One region of the Kitasatospora sp. NPDC001540 genome, then DNA from elsewhere that is predicted to be linked to it. Evidence: riboswitches for the same ligand, from Rfam matches in the RefSeq annotation. Region 1 holds a riboswitch; the other holds the start of a gene.
The links. Region 1 has a riboswitch for glycine ahead of gcvT (glycine cleavage system aminomethyltransferase GcvT). Riboswitches for the same ligand answer to the same signal wherever they lie in the genome.
Positions count from the first base shown of each region.

Region 2: another riboswitch for glycine. It lies ahead of gcvP (aminomethyl-transferring glycine dehydrogenase); the one in region 1 lies ahead of gcvT (glycine cleavage system aminomethyltransferase GcvT).

Region 1 is NZ_JBIAVO010000004.1:32,532-39,950, reverse strand. Features, by position in the region: gene ACFY00_RS07080 (L-serine ammonia-lyase) at 1-438, opposite strand, end outside; gene glyA (serine hydroxymethyltransferase) at 602-1,870, opposite strand; gene gcvH (glycine cleavage system protein GcvH) at 1,887-2,261, opposite strand; gene gcvT (glycine cleavage system aminomethyltransferase GcvT) at 2,352-3,470, opposite strand; glycine riboswitch at 3,622-3,725, opposite strand; gene ACFY00_RS07060 (enhanced serine sensitivity protein SseB) at 3,864-4,631, shown strand; gene ACFY00_RS07055 (enhanced serine sensitivity protein SseB C-terminal domain-containing protein) at 4,759-5,583, shown strand; gene ACFY00_RS07050 (ABC transporter permease) at 6,186-7,184, shown strand; gene ACFY00_RS07045 (ABC transporter substrate-binding protein) at 7,213-7,419, shown strand, end outside.
Region 2 is NZ_JBIAVO010000015.1:8,678-16,096, forward strand. Features, by position in the region: gene ACFY00_RS19035 (MFS transporter) at 1-1,065, opposite strand, end outside; gene ACFY00_RS19040 (PRC and DUF2382 domain-containing protein) at 1,235-2,338, opposite strand; glycine riboswitch at 2,528-2,631, shown strand; gene gcvP (aminomethyl-transferring glycine dehydrogenase) at 2,850-5,720, shown strand; gene ACFY00_RS19050 (DUF1844 domain-containing protein) at 5,787-6,161, opposite strand; gene infC (translation initiation factor IF-3) at 6,554-7,336, shown strand.

The sequences.
Region 1 (7,419 bases):
GTAGTAGGTCTTCTCCAGCAGCACCTCGCCGGAGGCGTCGTACGCCCACAGGGCCATGCCGTTGGCGTGGTACGGGAGGGCCTTGCGGCGGTGCAGGACGAGGTCGTGGTCGGGGTCGAAGGGGATCTCGTGGCGGCCGAGCAGGCTGAGCCGCTTCTCGGCGCGGACGCGTTCGACGTCGAGGTCGGCGCGGTCGACGTCGACCGTGCGGGGGGAGTGGCCCTCCAGGCCGAGCAGGACGGCCTTGGGGGTGCCGTGGCCGTGGCCGGTGGCGCCGAGGGAGCCGTACAGCTCGGCCCGGACGGTGGCGACCCGCTCCAGCAGGCCCTCGGAGCCCAGCCGACGGGCGAACATCCGGGCGGCGCGCATCGGGCCGACGGTGTGCGAGGAGGAGGGGCCGATGCCGATGGAGAAGAGGTCGAAGACGCTGATGGCCACGGGGTGACGTCCTTGTCCGGTCTCGTGGTGGTGCTGGGTCCCGTCTCGTGGACGGGGCGCGGCATGGGACGGGGCACCGCGCGCACGTCTTCCAGTGTGCGCGGTGCCCCGGGAAAGCTCGGGCGGGCCGCCGGTCGGGCGGCCGGAACGAGCGGGGTGCTGCTTACAGCTCGGGGTAGAGCGGGTGCTTGGCGGCGAGCGCGCTCACCCGGGCCTTGAGGGCCTCGGCCTTCGCCTCGTCGAAGCCGGGCTTGAGGGCCTCGGCGATGACGTCGGCGACCTCGCGGAAGTCCTCGGCGCCGAAGCCGCGGGTGGCCAGCGCCGGGGTGCCGATGCGCAGGCCTGAGGTGACCATCGGCGGACGCGGGTCGTTCGGGACGGCGTTGCGGTTGACCGTGATGCCGACCTCGTGCAGGCGGTCCTCGGCGTCCTGGCCGTTGAGCTCGCTGTTGCGCAGGTCGACCAGGACCAGGTGGACGTCGGTGCCGCCGGACAGCACGGAGACGCCGGAGGAGGTCACGTCGTCCTGGAGCAGGCGCTCGGCGAGGATCTTCGCGCCCTCCAGGGTGCGGCGCTGGCGCTCCTTGAACTCCTCGGAGGCCGCGACCTTGAACGCGACGGCCTTGGCGGCGATCACGTGCTCCAGCGGGCCGCCCTGCTGGCCGGGGAAGACCGCGGAGTTGATCTTCTTGGCGTGCTCGGCCTTGGAGAGGATGACGCCGCCGCGCGGGCCGCCCAGGGTCTTGTGGGTGGTGGTGGTGACCACGTCCGCGTACGGCACCGGGGAGGGGTGCAGACCGGCGGCGACCAGGCCGGCGAAGTGCGCCATGTCGACCATCAGCAGGGCGCCGACCTCGTCCGCGACCCGGCGGAACTCGGCGAAGTCCAGCTGGCGGGGGTAGGCGGACCAGCCCGCGATGATCAGCTTCGGCCGGTGCTCCTTGGCGAGGCGCTCGACCTCGGCCATGTCGACCTGGCCGGACTTCTCGTCCACGTGGTAGGCGACCACGTTGTAGAGCTTGCCGGAGAAGTTGATCTTCATGCCGTGGGTCAGGTGACCGCCGTGGGCCAGGTTCAGGCCCAGGATGGTGTCGCCCGGCTGGATCAGCGCGAACATCGCCGCGGCGTTCGCCTGCGCGCCGGAGTGCGGCTGCACGTTGGCGTGCTCGGCGCCGAACAGCTCCTTGATCCGGTCGATGGCGATCTGCTCGACCACGTCGACGTGCTCGCAGCCGCCGTAGTAGCGGCGGCCGGGGTAGCCCTCGGCGTACTTGTTGGTGAGCACCGAGCCCTGGGCCTCCATGACCGCCACCGGGGCGAAGTTCTCGGAGGCGATCATTTCCAGGGTGGTCTGCTGGCGGTGCAGCTCGGCGTCGACCGCGGCGGCGATCTCCGGGTCGAGCGCGTGCAGGGACTGGTTGAGAACCGTCATCAGGGGGGTCTCCCGGTCAGGCGCCGGTGAAGGCGGTGTAGCCGTCGGCGTCGAGCAGCTCGTCGGTCGCCTCGACCCGGACCTTGAACAGCCAACCGCCCTCGAAGGGCTCCGAGTTGACCAGGGCCGGCTCGTCGATGACGGCCTGGTTGACCTCGGTGACCTCGCCGGTGGCGGGGGAGAAGAGGTCGCTGACCGACTTGGTGGACTCAAGCTCGCCACAGGTCTCACCCGCGGTGACGGTGTCGCCCACCGCCGGGAGCTGGACGTAGACGATGTCGCCGAGGGCGTCGGCCGCGTGCGCGGTGATGCCGACCGTCGACACCCCGTCCACGGCGGCGGTCAGCCACTCGTGCTCCTTGGTGTACTGCAGGTGCGTGGGGTTGCTCATGGCGTCATTCTCCAGGATCGCGGGAGGGGAGGGCGCGGCCGTCCGCTGGGCGGACGAACCGGAGGAGGACTGCTCGGGGGAGGTGCGGGGTCAGCGGGCGCGCTTGTAGAACGGCAGCGCGACGACCTCGACCGGCTCGGCCTTGCCGCGCACGTCCACCGCGACGGCGGTGCCGGGCTCGGCGTGGACGGCGTCCACGTACGCGATGGCGATCGGCCTGCCCAGCGTCGGGGACGGCGCGCCGGAGGTGATCCGGCCGATCACGGCGCCCTCGGCGTCCACCACCGCGTACTCGGCGCGCGGGACGCGCTTGCCCTCGGAGACCAGGCCGACCAGCTTGCGCGGCGGGTTGGACTCGGCCTGCGCCGCGGCCTCCTCCAGCGCCTTGCGGCCGACGAAGGCGCCGTCGTTGGTGGTCTTGTCGAAGCGCACCACCCGGCCCAGGCCCGCGTCGAACGGGGTCAGCTCGGTCGACAGCTCGTGCCCGTACAGCGGCATGCCCGCCTCCAGGCGCAGCGTGTCGCGGCAGGACAGGCCGCACGGGACCAGGCCCTCGGCGGTGCCCGCCCCGGTCAGCGCCGTCCACAGGTGCTCGGCGTCGGCGGGGGCGCAGAACACCTCGAAGCCGTCCTCGCCGGTGTAGCCGGTGCGGGCCAGCCAGACCCGGCGGTCGGCCACCGTGGCGGGCAGCAGGGCGTAGTACTTGAGGCCGGGCAGGTCGGCGTCGGTCAGCTTGGCCAGGATGCCGTTCGCCTCCGGGCCCTGGACGGCGAGCAGCGCGTAGGCGTCGCGGTCGTCGCGGACGGTGGCGTCGAAGCCCGCCGCGCGCTCGGTCAGCGCGTCCAGCACGACCTGGGCGTTGGAGGCGTTGGCGACCACCAGGTACTCGTCCTCGGCGGTGCGGTAGACGATCAGGTCGTCCAGGATGCCGCCGTCCTCGCGGCAGATCATGGTGTAGCGGGCGCGCAGCACGCCGAGCGCGGAGATGAAGCCGACCAGCGCGTGGTCGAGCAACTCGCCCGCCTGCGGGCCGGAGACGGTGATCTCGCCCATGTGCGAGAGGTCGAACAGGCCGGCCCGGGTGCGGACGGCGAGGTGCTCCTCGCGCTCGCTGCCGTAGCGCAGCGGCATGTCCCAGCCCGCGAAGTCGGTCATGGTGGCGCCGAGCGAGCGGTGCAGCGCGTCGAGCGCGGTCAGGCGGAGGGACACGACGGGACTCCCGGGATCTGGAAACGGGCAGGCTGGGGCGAATCTCCCCCATCTGTCGTCGAACCTGAGAGCTTCGCCGCCTCCTGAACAGGATGGCGGCTTGCACCGTGGGTGGGCGCACGGCGCGGCCGTGTCCACTTTCCAGATCTGCCTAGCCCGGGCGGTAGGGGTGCCTGAGAGATTCCGGGGAGGACTTGCTCCTTCGGCGCCGGTCGCGGCCTGAGCAGGCCGTTCCGGCTCTCCCGCGCGGGTTCGAGCGGCCGGTATGAAGTTTGGGCGGGCCCATCATGGCACGCCGGGGCCCACTCGTGGGAGAGGGGTCCGGCCGTCGGCGCACCGGGACGCCCCCGCGCGCCGCTAACCTGATCGCAACTGCGGACGTGGAGGGGCGACATGGGGTTCCCGCTGGGCGGGGTTCCGGAGGGCGGGGCCTGGCCGGTCAACGAGCTGGAGCGGGTGCTGACCGCCGCGCTCGGCGATCCGGGCGCGACGCCCCGGGTGATCGAGGTGCTGGCCCGCAGCCAGGTGTGGATCCCGCTGCCCTCCGGCACCACCCCGGACGCCGAGGCGCTCGACCTGCCGACGCTGGAGCTGGCCGGGGCGCCGTACGTGCCGGTGTACTCCTCGCAGGAGCAGTACCTGCAGCACTGCCCGGGCATCCCGTTCGCGATCGCCCCGATGTGGGAGTTCGCCCGCGGGCTGCCGCTGGGCATCGGCATCGCGGTCAACCCGGAGGCGCCGGTGGGCATCCCGGTGCCGCCGGAGGGCGTCGGCGAGCTGCGGCGCGGGCCGCGCGGCGAGGAGTGGGAGGCGCGGGGCGTCACCGAGGGCGCCCGGGTGGCGCTCAAGGAGCCCGAGCCGCACCAGGAGCCGTTCGCCTTCCTGGCCGCCGCGACCAGCGAACTCGTCGCGCTGCCGGGGGTGTTGACGGCCCGTCGGGCGCTGGCCCGGGTGGAGGGCGAGCCGACCCTGCTGTACGTCGGCGTCCAGCTCGACCCGGTGGCCCCCGCCGACCCGGTCGAGGTGAACACCGCGCTGGGCCGGGCGCTGGGAACCGCGCCGCCCGCCTGGGGCGTCCACCTGGTGCTGCTCGACCTGGTCGCCGATCCGGTGGTGGACTGGCTGCTGGGGCGGGTACAGCCCTTCTACGTGCGTCCGTGACGGCCGCTCGGGCCCGCTCCTCGGCCGCACGCGGTACGGCGGCATGACGGCCGTCGGGTGCGCCCCATAGGGTTGCCCCGGCACACCGGAGCACGGTGGCGAGCGGACGAGAGAGTAGGGCGGCGACGTGACGGGAGCAGCCGGCGACCCGGGGGCGGTCGAGCACGCCCTCGCAGCGGTCGCACCGGAGCGCTGGGAGGCGTACGAGGGCCTGCTGCGCGCGCTGGCCGGCGGGCAGGTCTGGATGCTGCTGTGGCACGGCAGCCCCGGCAGCCCGGACGCCCAGTACGGGAACATGGACGTCGGCGGGCACGGCTACGCGCCCTGCGCCACCTCCCCGGCCCAGTTGGCGGCCAGCGGCTGGACGCGGGCCCACGAGGTGGTCTCCGGCCCGGAGATCGCCGCCGCGCTCTACCGCTCGCGCTGGGGCCTGTGGCTGGACCCGCACCGCCCCGGTGGCGGCGTCGGCGTGCCCTGGGCCGACCTGCGGCGGATCGCGCTCGGCCTGGACCGGCTGCCGGCCGGCCCGCTGCGGATCTCCGAACCCGCCGTGCAGGCCTCCCCGTTCTTCGCCGTGCTGGAGCAGCAGGCGGGCGAGGTGCGCCCGCTGCGCTCGCTGCGGCGGGCCTGGGTGCAGCCGGCGCTGGGCGAGGCGTACCTGGCGATCGGGCTCGACCTGTACGACGCCTCCCCGCCGTCGGTGGAGGCGGCCCGGGCGCTGGTGCAGCGGGCCGCCGCGCAGGCGCCCGACGGGCCCGGGGTGTCCACCGTGATGATGGCGGACGAGTACGACCCGGTGGCGATGTGGATGTGGGCCAACGCCCGCCCGTTCTTCGACCGGCAGGGCCCCCCGCAGGCCCACCCGACCGGCTTCGGTTACGCAGCGCAACCGCCCGCCGGGCCCGCCCAGGGCTGGCCGCAGGCCCCCTGGCCGGGCTACCCGGGCCGTTGAACCTACCCTGACGCACTGCCGAAAAACCCCCGTCCCGCCCTTTCCCCAGGGTCGGCGGGGGTTTTTTGCCAGCTCTTGCCACCCCGTGATCTACGCGCGCAACCCCCGGCGCCAACTGGCGTTTTCCCGCCAGTGGCGGGGTGTCGTCAGCGTACCCCTTGACGGACATGTAACAGCCGTGTGAAGAGCGATATGCGTGCGCAACGGAAGTGCATGCCGACAGATCACAGTTGGGCATCCTTCGGCATGAGGGTCTTCCGCCGGGCACTTCCCATGACAGAGAGTGCTGCGCAATGCGGGGTGCGAGTCGATCCTCACGAAGGTGAACGCGCCCCGGCCACCGCATGAACCGCACGATGCTCATCTCGTGCGTCCGCACCGTGCACGTCGGAGGCGTCCCGCCCGGGATCGTCGCCGTCCCGGGCGCCCCCCTGACCGGAGGGCCGTCCGGAGGAAACCCGGCACCACCAGCAACGCCCTGCTTGCTCAACGCACTTCTGCACCGCCGCACCGGCACCCGGCACCACCGAACCGCTCTGCACCTCCGCACCGCACGCGACTCCGTGGGCCGGCCACCGTCGGCGAGGGGAACGAACTGACTCATGACCACACCCACCGAGACCTCGGGTCCGGCGTCCGGGGCGCAGCCTGACGGCGCGTCAACTCCCGAGCCGCCCAAGAAGATCGAGGGCCGCTCGCCGGGCCGCATCGCCTGGAGCCGGCTCAAGCGCGACAAGGTCGCGCTGGTCGGCGGCGCCGTCGTGGTGCTGCTGATCCTGGCGGCGGTCTTCGCCCCGGTGCTGACCGCGCTGTTCGGACACCCGGTCGACGAGCCGCACCCGGACCAGATCAACCCCGACCTGGGCCTGCCCAAGGGGGCGTTCGGCGGCATCAGCGGCGACTTCCTGCTCGGCGTCGACCCGACCTTCGGCCGCGACGTGTTCTCCCGGATCGTCTACGGCGCGCAGATCTCGCTGCTGGTGGCCTTCCTGGCCGCCGCGCTGTCGGTCTGCATCGGCGTCGTGATGGGCATCATGGCCGGGTACTTCGGCGGCTGGGTGGACTCGGTCATCAGCCGGGTCATGGACGTCCTGCTGGCCTTCCCGCAGCTGCTGTTCAGCATCGCGCTGGTCTCGGTGATGCCCAACAAGCTGTTCGGCCTGGGCGACACCGGCGTGCGGGTGGCGGTCCTGGTGACCGTGATCGGCTTCTTCGGCTGGCCGTACATCGGGCGCATCGTCCGCGGCCAGGCCATGTCGCTGCGCGAGCGCGAGTTCGTGGACGCCGCCCGCAGCCTCGGCGCGGGGCGCGCGCACATCCTGTTCCGCGAGCTGCTGCCGAACCTGACGGCGCCGATCCTGGTCTACGCGACCCTGATCATCCCCACCAACATCCTGAACGAGGCGGCGCTCAGCTTCCTCGGGGCCGGCGTCCGGCCGCCCACCCCGTCCTGGGGGCAGATGCTCTCGGACGCGGTCGGGATCTACCAGGCGGATCCCACGTACATGGTGATCCCCGGTCTCGCCATCTTCATCACCGTGCTCGCCTTCAACCTCTTCGGTGACGGCCTGCGTGACGCTCTCGACCCCAAGGGCAACTGAGCCCGCAACTCTGGAGGTTCCCCAACCCATGAAGCGAAACAGGACGCTCGCGGCCGCCGCTCTGGTGGCCACCCTCGCCCTCACCACGGCCGCCTGCGGCGGCAGCAAGGGCGGCGGCAGCAACGGCGGGGGCGACAACGCCTCGGGCAAGGCCGGTGCGGCGGCGGGCTTCAACGCGGCGGCCGACAAGGTGGTGAACCCGTCCACCAAGAAGGGCGGGACCCTGGAGATGTGG
Region 2 (7,419 bases), on a different contig from region 1:
GACGGCGCCGAGCAGGCCGCCGAGGACCAGCGGGAGGCGGGGGCCGCGGCGGGCGATCAGCAGGGCGCCGAGCGGGGCGGCGACCATCGAGCCGATCGCGGAGGGCAGCAGCATGACGCCGGCGTGCAGGACGGTGGCGGTGAAGCCGTAGTGGGCGAGCTTCTCCGGGGTCTGCGCGAAGTTGCTGATCACCATGAACGAGCCGTACATGCCGAAGCCGATCAGCAGGCCGGAGAGGTTGGTGAAGGCGACGGCGGGGCGGGCCATCATCGACAGGTCGACCAGCGGGTGGGTGACCCTGGACTCGACGAGGACCCAGAGCAGGGCGACCACGGCCGCGACGGCGAACAGGCCGAGGGTGCGGTTGGAGGTCCAGCCCCAGTGGTTGCCCTGGCTGACGGCGACCAGCAGGGCGGAGAGCCAGCCGGCCAGGGTGAGGGCGCCGAGCGGGTCGGCGCCGCCCTCCTTGTCGACGACCGGGTCGGAGGGCACCCGCAGGACCACCAGGGCGACCGCGACCAGGCCGAAGACCAGGCCCATCCAGAAGATCGACTTGTAGCTCCAGTGCTCCAGCAGCAGGCCGGTGGCGACCAGGCCGAGGCCGGAGCCGACGCCCATCGAGGCGGAGATCGCGGCGACGCCGCCGGTGACCTTGTGCCGGGGCAGCTCGTCGCGGACGATGCTGATCGCCAGCGGCAGCACGCCGCCGCCCGCGCCCTGCAGCACCCGGGCCACCAGCAGCCAGGTGAAGGAGTGGGTGCACACGGCGAGGCCGGAACCGAGGACCAGGCCGGCCAGCGAGACCAGCAGCATGGGCTTGCGTCCGCGCAGGTCGCCGAAGCGGCCGAGCAGCGGGGTGAGGACCGCGGCGGAGAGCAGGTTGGCGGTCATCAGCCAGGTGATGCTGGAGCCCGAGACGTTCAGCTCGCGGGCCAGGCCCGGCAGGATCGGGACGACCGCGGTCTGCACCACGCTGAAGGCCAGCATGGCCAGGATCAGGGCGGGCAGGACCCGGGCGCTGGTGGGCTTGGCGGCCGTGGGGGTGGGCTGTGGTGCCTCACTCACGGGGACTCCTCCGACGGGTTGCTTCAGACAGGCGATAGTGCATGAACTTAAGTAACCATGTCGGGAAATGCTTCACCCTGTCAAATATCGATTGGTGAAGCTTTGGCAAAGCGACGGCCCCGGCCCGCCGGAGCGGACCGGGGCCGGGGTCGGGAAGCGCGGCGGGCCGTCAGGAGCGCAGCGGCTCCGGACGGGCGTGCTCCGCACTGCCGTCCGCGACGGACGCCTGGGGCTTCGCCGCGGTCGGCGACTGCGGCTGCGCGTTCCACGGCTGGCGCTGCTGCGCCCCCTCGCCGTCCCCGTCGCCGGTGGCCGCGTCGTGCACCTCCACCTGCTCGCGGCGCAGCTCCTCGCGGACCACCTCCTCCTCGGTGTACCGCTCCACCACCAGGCGCACCCGCTCGACCGGCGCCAGGTACTTGCGCACCACCGGACGCTCCTCGTGCAGCGTGACCTCCTCGACCGCCTCGGCGATCTCCTGCTCGCTCAGCGCCGCCCGCTCCGCGTCCGACACCGGGATCCGCTCCACCCGCACCCGCTCGCGCACCACCGGCACCCGGCGCTCCACCTGTTCGGTGGTCACGTACTTGCGCAGCCGGGTGGTGCCCACCGCGTGCCACTCGGTGGTGATGTCGAGCCGCTCCTCGCGGCAGGTGATCTCCATCGGCGCGGTCGGTTGCGCCCCGTCCGGGCGCTCCGCCGGGGACGACTGGTGCTGTTGCTCGTGCTGTTGGCGCTGCTGGGTCGCCGGTTCGGTCCGGGTCGCGGCGAAGGCCGTCGGTGCGGCGGCCGCGGTGGCGGCGGGAGCGGGTGCCGGGGCGGGAGCGGAGGCGACGGTGCCGAAGTCGCGGTCCGCCGCGGGCTCCTGGCGCGGGTGCTCCTTCGCGGCCGCACCCGCGGCCGCCGCCGTTCCGGTCGCAGCCTCTGCCGCCTTCGCCGCGGGGCCCGAACCGGCGTTGCCGCCGCTGTCCAGCCCGTAGTAGCGGTACAGCTGCAACTCCTGGGCCGGGGAGAGGTGCTGGCCCACGCCGAAGTCCGGTGACTCCCTGATCAGCGACTTGTCGTACGGGACGCGCAACTCGTCGCCCGCGAACTCGCTGGTGGTCAGCGGGACGAAGGCGTCCCGGCCGAAGATCCCCGTGCGGACGGCCGCCCACTCCGGCTCGCCGGTGGCGTCGTCCAGGTACACCTCGTCGACCGTGCCGATCTTGTCACCGTTCCGGTCGACCGCCTTGTGTCCGATCAGGTCGCGCGGATCGATATCGGTCTGCACGCTGTCCTCCAGTCCTGCTGCTCCTCAGGGTCTGTTGCGGGCGGCGGCCGGAGGAGCGTGCCGGGCCGCCACTTCACACCAAAGGGCACGTAACGGACGGCGGCACCCCGGAAGCCGCCGTCCGGGGCAGATCACAGGGCCGTACCGGTGATCGGAAGGGCCCGCGCTGGTAACCTCGGAGGCGACCGCCGAGCCCGCTCGGGAGAGTCCCGACCCCGCTGGACGGGGGTGCGGGACGCCGAAGGAGCAACCCCTCCCCGGAATCTCTCAGGCATCCGTACCGAGCGAGAACAGGTCACTCTGGAAAGCAGGGCAGGACCGTCGGCACCGGAGCCGGTCGGACCCGCCCTCGCCGACGGTGCAAGCCGTGCGGGCCCCGCCCGGACGCGTGAAGCTCTCAGGTACCGATGACAGAGGGGGAGGCTGACGGGTTCGCCCGCCCGCCCGGCTTCCACGGCAGTCGGTCGGCGTGCGTACCACCGCCGGTCCGCGACCAGGAGGCCCGACCCCCATGAACGCCCAGCCGACGCTCAGCGACCTTGAGCAGGCCAGCCCCTTCGAGCACCGCCACATCGGCCCCGACAGCGACGCCCAGCAGAAGATGCTGGCCCAGGTCGGCTACGCCTCCCTGGACGAACTGTCCGACGCCGCCGTCCCCGACGCCATCCGCAGCCTCACCGCGCTCGGCCTGCCCGCCGGGCGCAGCGAGGCCCAGGTGCTCGCCGAACTGCGCGAGCTGGCCGGCCGCAACCAGGTCCTCACCTCGATGATCGGCCTCGGCTACTACGGCACCTTCACCCCGCCGGTGATCCTGCGCAACGTGCTGGAGAACCCGGCCTGGTACACCGCCTACACCCCGTACCAGCCGGAGATCTCGCAGGGCCGCCTGGAGGCGCTGCTCAACTTCCAGACCGTGGTCGCCGACCTGACCGGCCTGGACACCTCCGGCTCCTCGCTGCTCGACGAGGGCACCGCCGCAGCCGAGGCGATGGCGCTGGCCCGGCGCGTCACCAAGAACAAGGCCGGGGTCTTCCTGGTCGACGCGGACACCCTGCCGCAGACCCTCGCCGTGATCGAGACCCGCGCCGAACCGACCGGCGTCGAGGTCGTCACCGCCGACCTGTCCGACGGCATCCCCGCCGAGATCGCCGAGCGCGGCGTCTTCGGCGTGCTGCTCCAGTACCCGGGCGCCTCCGGCGCGGTGCGGGACCTGAAGGCCGTCATCGAGCAGGCCCACGGGCTCGGCGCCGTCGTCGCCGTCGCCGCCGACCTGCTCGCCCTCACCCTGCTGCGCTCGCCCGGCGAGCTCGGCGCCGACATCGCCTGCGGCACCTCGCAGCGCTTCGGCGTCCCGATGGGCTTCGGCGGCCCGCACGCCGGCTACCTGGCCGTCCGCGCCGAGTACGCCCGCAACCTGCCCGGCCGCCTGGTCGGCGTCTCCGTCGACGCCGACGGCAACCGCGCCTACCGGCTCGCCCTGCAGACCCGCGAGCAGCACATCCGCCGCGAGAAGGCCACCTCCAACATCTGCACCGCGCAGGTGCTGCTCGCCGTGATGGCCTCCATGTACGCCGTCTACCACGGCCCCGACGGCCTCGCCGACATCGCCCGCCGCACCCACCGCTACGCCGCCGCGCTCGCCGCGGGCCTGCGCGCGGGCGGCGTCGAACTCGCCCACGAGGCGTTCTTCGACACCGTGACCGCCGTCGTCCCGGGCCGGGCCGACGAGGTCGTGGCCGCGGCGCTGGCCGGTGGCGTCAACGTGCACAAGGTCGACGGCGACCGGGTGTCGGTCTCCTGCGACGAGACCACCACCCGCGCGCACCTGGCGGCCGTGTTCGCCGCGTTCGGCGTCGAGGCGCAGATCGCCGAGGACGCGGACGCGCTGCCCGCCGAACTGCTGCGCGAGGACGAGTACCTCACCCACCCGGTCTTCCACAGCCACCGCTCCGAGACCGCGATGCTGCGCTACCTGCGCCGCCTCTCCGACCGCGACTACGCGCTCGACCGCGGCATGATCCCGCTGGGCTCCTGCACCATGAAGCTCAACGCGACCACCGAGATGGAGCCGGTCACCTGGCCCGAGTTCGGGCAGCTGCACCCGTTCGCGCCGGTCGAGCAGGCCGAGGGCTACCTGACGCTGATCCGCGAGCTGGAGCAGCAGCTGGTCGAGGTCACCGGCTACGACGCGGTGTCGATCCAGCCGAACGCGGGCTCGCAGGGCGAGCTGGCCGGTCTGCTGGCGGTGCGGGCGTACCACCGGGCGAACGGGGACACCCAGCGCGACGTCTGCCTGATCCCGTCCTCCGCGCACGGCACCAACGCGGCCTCGGCGGCGATGGCCGGCATGCGGGTCGTCGTGGTCAAGACGCTCGCCGACGGCGACGTGGACGTCGACGACCTGAAGGCGAAGATCGAGCAGCACCGCGAGCAGCTCGCCGTGCTGATGGTCACCTACCCGTCCACCCACGGCGTGTTCGAGACCGAGATCACCCGGATCTGCGCCCTCGTCCACGAGGCCGGCGGCCAGGTGTACGTCGACGGCGCCAACCTCAACGCGCTGGTCGGCCTGGCCAAGCCCGGCAAGTTCGGGGCGGACGTCTCGCACCTCAACCTGCACAAGACCTTCTGCATCCCGCACGGCGGCGGCGGCCCCGGCGTCGGCCCGGTCGCGGTGCGCGAGCACCTCGCGCCGTACCTGCCCAACCACCCGCTGCAGGCCGAGGCCGGACCGGCGACCGGCGTCGGACCGATCTCGGCCGCGCCCTGGGGCTCGGCGGCGATCCTGCCGATCTCCTGGGCGTACGTCCGGCTGATGGGCGGCGAGGGGCTCAAGCGCGCCACCCAGGTGGCGGTGCTGAACGCCAACTACATCGCCAAGCGGCTCGCCCCGCACTACCCCGTGCTCTACACCGGGCCCGGCGGGCTGGTCGCGCACGAGTGCATCATCGACCTGCGGCCGCTCAGCAAGGAGACCGGCGTCAGCGTCGACGACATCGCCAAGCGGCTCATCGACTACGGCTTCCACGCGCCGACCATGTCGTTCCCGGTCGCCGGGACGCTGATGATCGAGCCGACCGAGTCCGAGGACCTGCACGAGATCGACCGCTTCTGCGAGGCGATGATCGCGATCCGCGGCGAGATCGAGAAGGTCGGGGCGGGCGAGTGGGCCGCCGACGACAACCCGCTGCGCAACGCCCCGCACACCGCGTCGATGCTGGCCGGTGAGTGGACGCACCCGTACAGCCGCGAGGAGGCGGTCTTCCCGGCGGGGGTCAACCCGGCGGACAAGTACTGGCCCGCGGTGCGACGGATCGACGGCGCGTACGGGGACCGGAACCTGGTGTGCTCGTGCCCGCCGCTGGAGGAGTACGACGCGTAGCCGCACGGCGGAAGCCGCCCGCCGGGGGAGTCCTCCCGGTCGGGCGGCTTCCGCGCGTGGGGGGTGTCAGGAGTAGACGGGGCCGGTGAACTTCTCGCCGGGGCCGGTGCCGGGGGCGTCGGGGACGAGGGAGGCCTCGCGGAAGGCGAGCTGGAGGGAGCGGAGGCCGTCGCGGAGGGGGGCGGCGTGGAAGTTGGAGATCTCGGGGGCCCCGGCGGTGACCAGGCCGGCCAGGGCGGTGATGAGCTTGCGGGCCTCGTCGAGGTCCTTGTCGGCCTCGCCGCCCTCGGCGAGGCCGCACTTGACGGCGGCGGCGCTCATCAGGTGGACGGCGACGGTGGTGATCACCTCGACGGCGGGGACCTCGGCGATGTCGCGGGTCAGGTCGTCGAAGCCGAGGGCCTGGTCGGACTCGTGCGAGTGGTCGGGCTGGCTGGTCAAGGTGTCACTCCGAGGGGGCTGGTGCGAAAGCGCAGTACGCAAGGAGCGTACAAGGCGGGTGGGAGGGGGTTGGAATACCGGTCGAGTGGGAAACGCTGGTATGATTCGAGACTGACCGGCCAGGCGACTCTTCGGGTTGCCCGGCCAGCAAGTGGAGGCTCCACTCAGGAGGCCCGAGAGGGCAACCGCGACAGTCTCCCACCTGATCGGCCGAAGGGCCGACGGGTCCGGTCCGCGATGGGCGCCCGTCAAGGGAGTGTCCGTCGGCAGTGGTGCCCGTGAGGGCATCCCGGAACGTGTGGAGCCCCGCCTGTACCGTGCGGGGCTTTTTTCGTGCGCTCGGTGCCCTCGACGGGCAGCGGAGCATGAATGAAGCCCCGCCCAGTGGTCGAATGCCACTACGTGCGACCGCCGCCCGACGGCCGCATCGGAAAAGGTGCAACCGAGGAGGCCCCATCAGCACCGAGCCCCGCATCAACGACCGGATTCGCGTCCCCGAGGTGCGACTCGTCGGTCCCAGCGGCGAGCAGGTCGGCATCGTCCCGCTCGCGAAGGCGCTGGAGCTTGCCCAGGAGTACGACCTGGACCTGGTCGAGGTCGCCGCCACGGCGCGCCCGCCGGTGTGCAAGCTCATGGACTACGGCAAGTTCAAGTACGAGTCGGCCATGAAGGCCCGTGAGGCGCGCAAGAACCAGGCGCACACGGTCATCAAGGAGATGAAGCTCCGGCCGAAGATCGACCCGCACGACTACGACACCAAGAAGGGTCACGTCGTCCGGTTCCTCAAGCAGGGCGACAAGGTCAAGATCACGATCATGTTCCGCGGTCGTGAGCAGTCCCGCCCCGAGCTGGGCTTCCGACTGCTGCAGCGGCTCGCGGACGACGTCCAGGACCTGGGCTTCGTGGAGTCCGCTCCGAAGCAGGACGGCCGAAACATGATCATGGTTCTCGGCCCGCACAAGAAGAAGACCGAGGCCATGGCCGAGGCCCGCGCCGCCGCTGACGCCCGCAAGGCGGAGCGGCAGGGTCGCGGACCGGCCGCGGACCAGGCGGACGACGCCGACGAGGTCGAGGCGGCGGAGGTCGAGGAGACCGAGGCCGTCGAGGCCGGCGCCGACGACACCGTCGAGGCCGCCGAGGTCGAGCAGCCCGCCGAGGCTGCCCAGGACGCCTGAGCCTTCGGGTTCGGGGGCCGGGGAGCCGAGGCACCCGGTTCCGGGGCGTCCCGCCCTGGAGACGAGATCCATCCAGTTCCGGC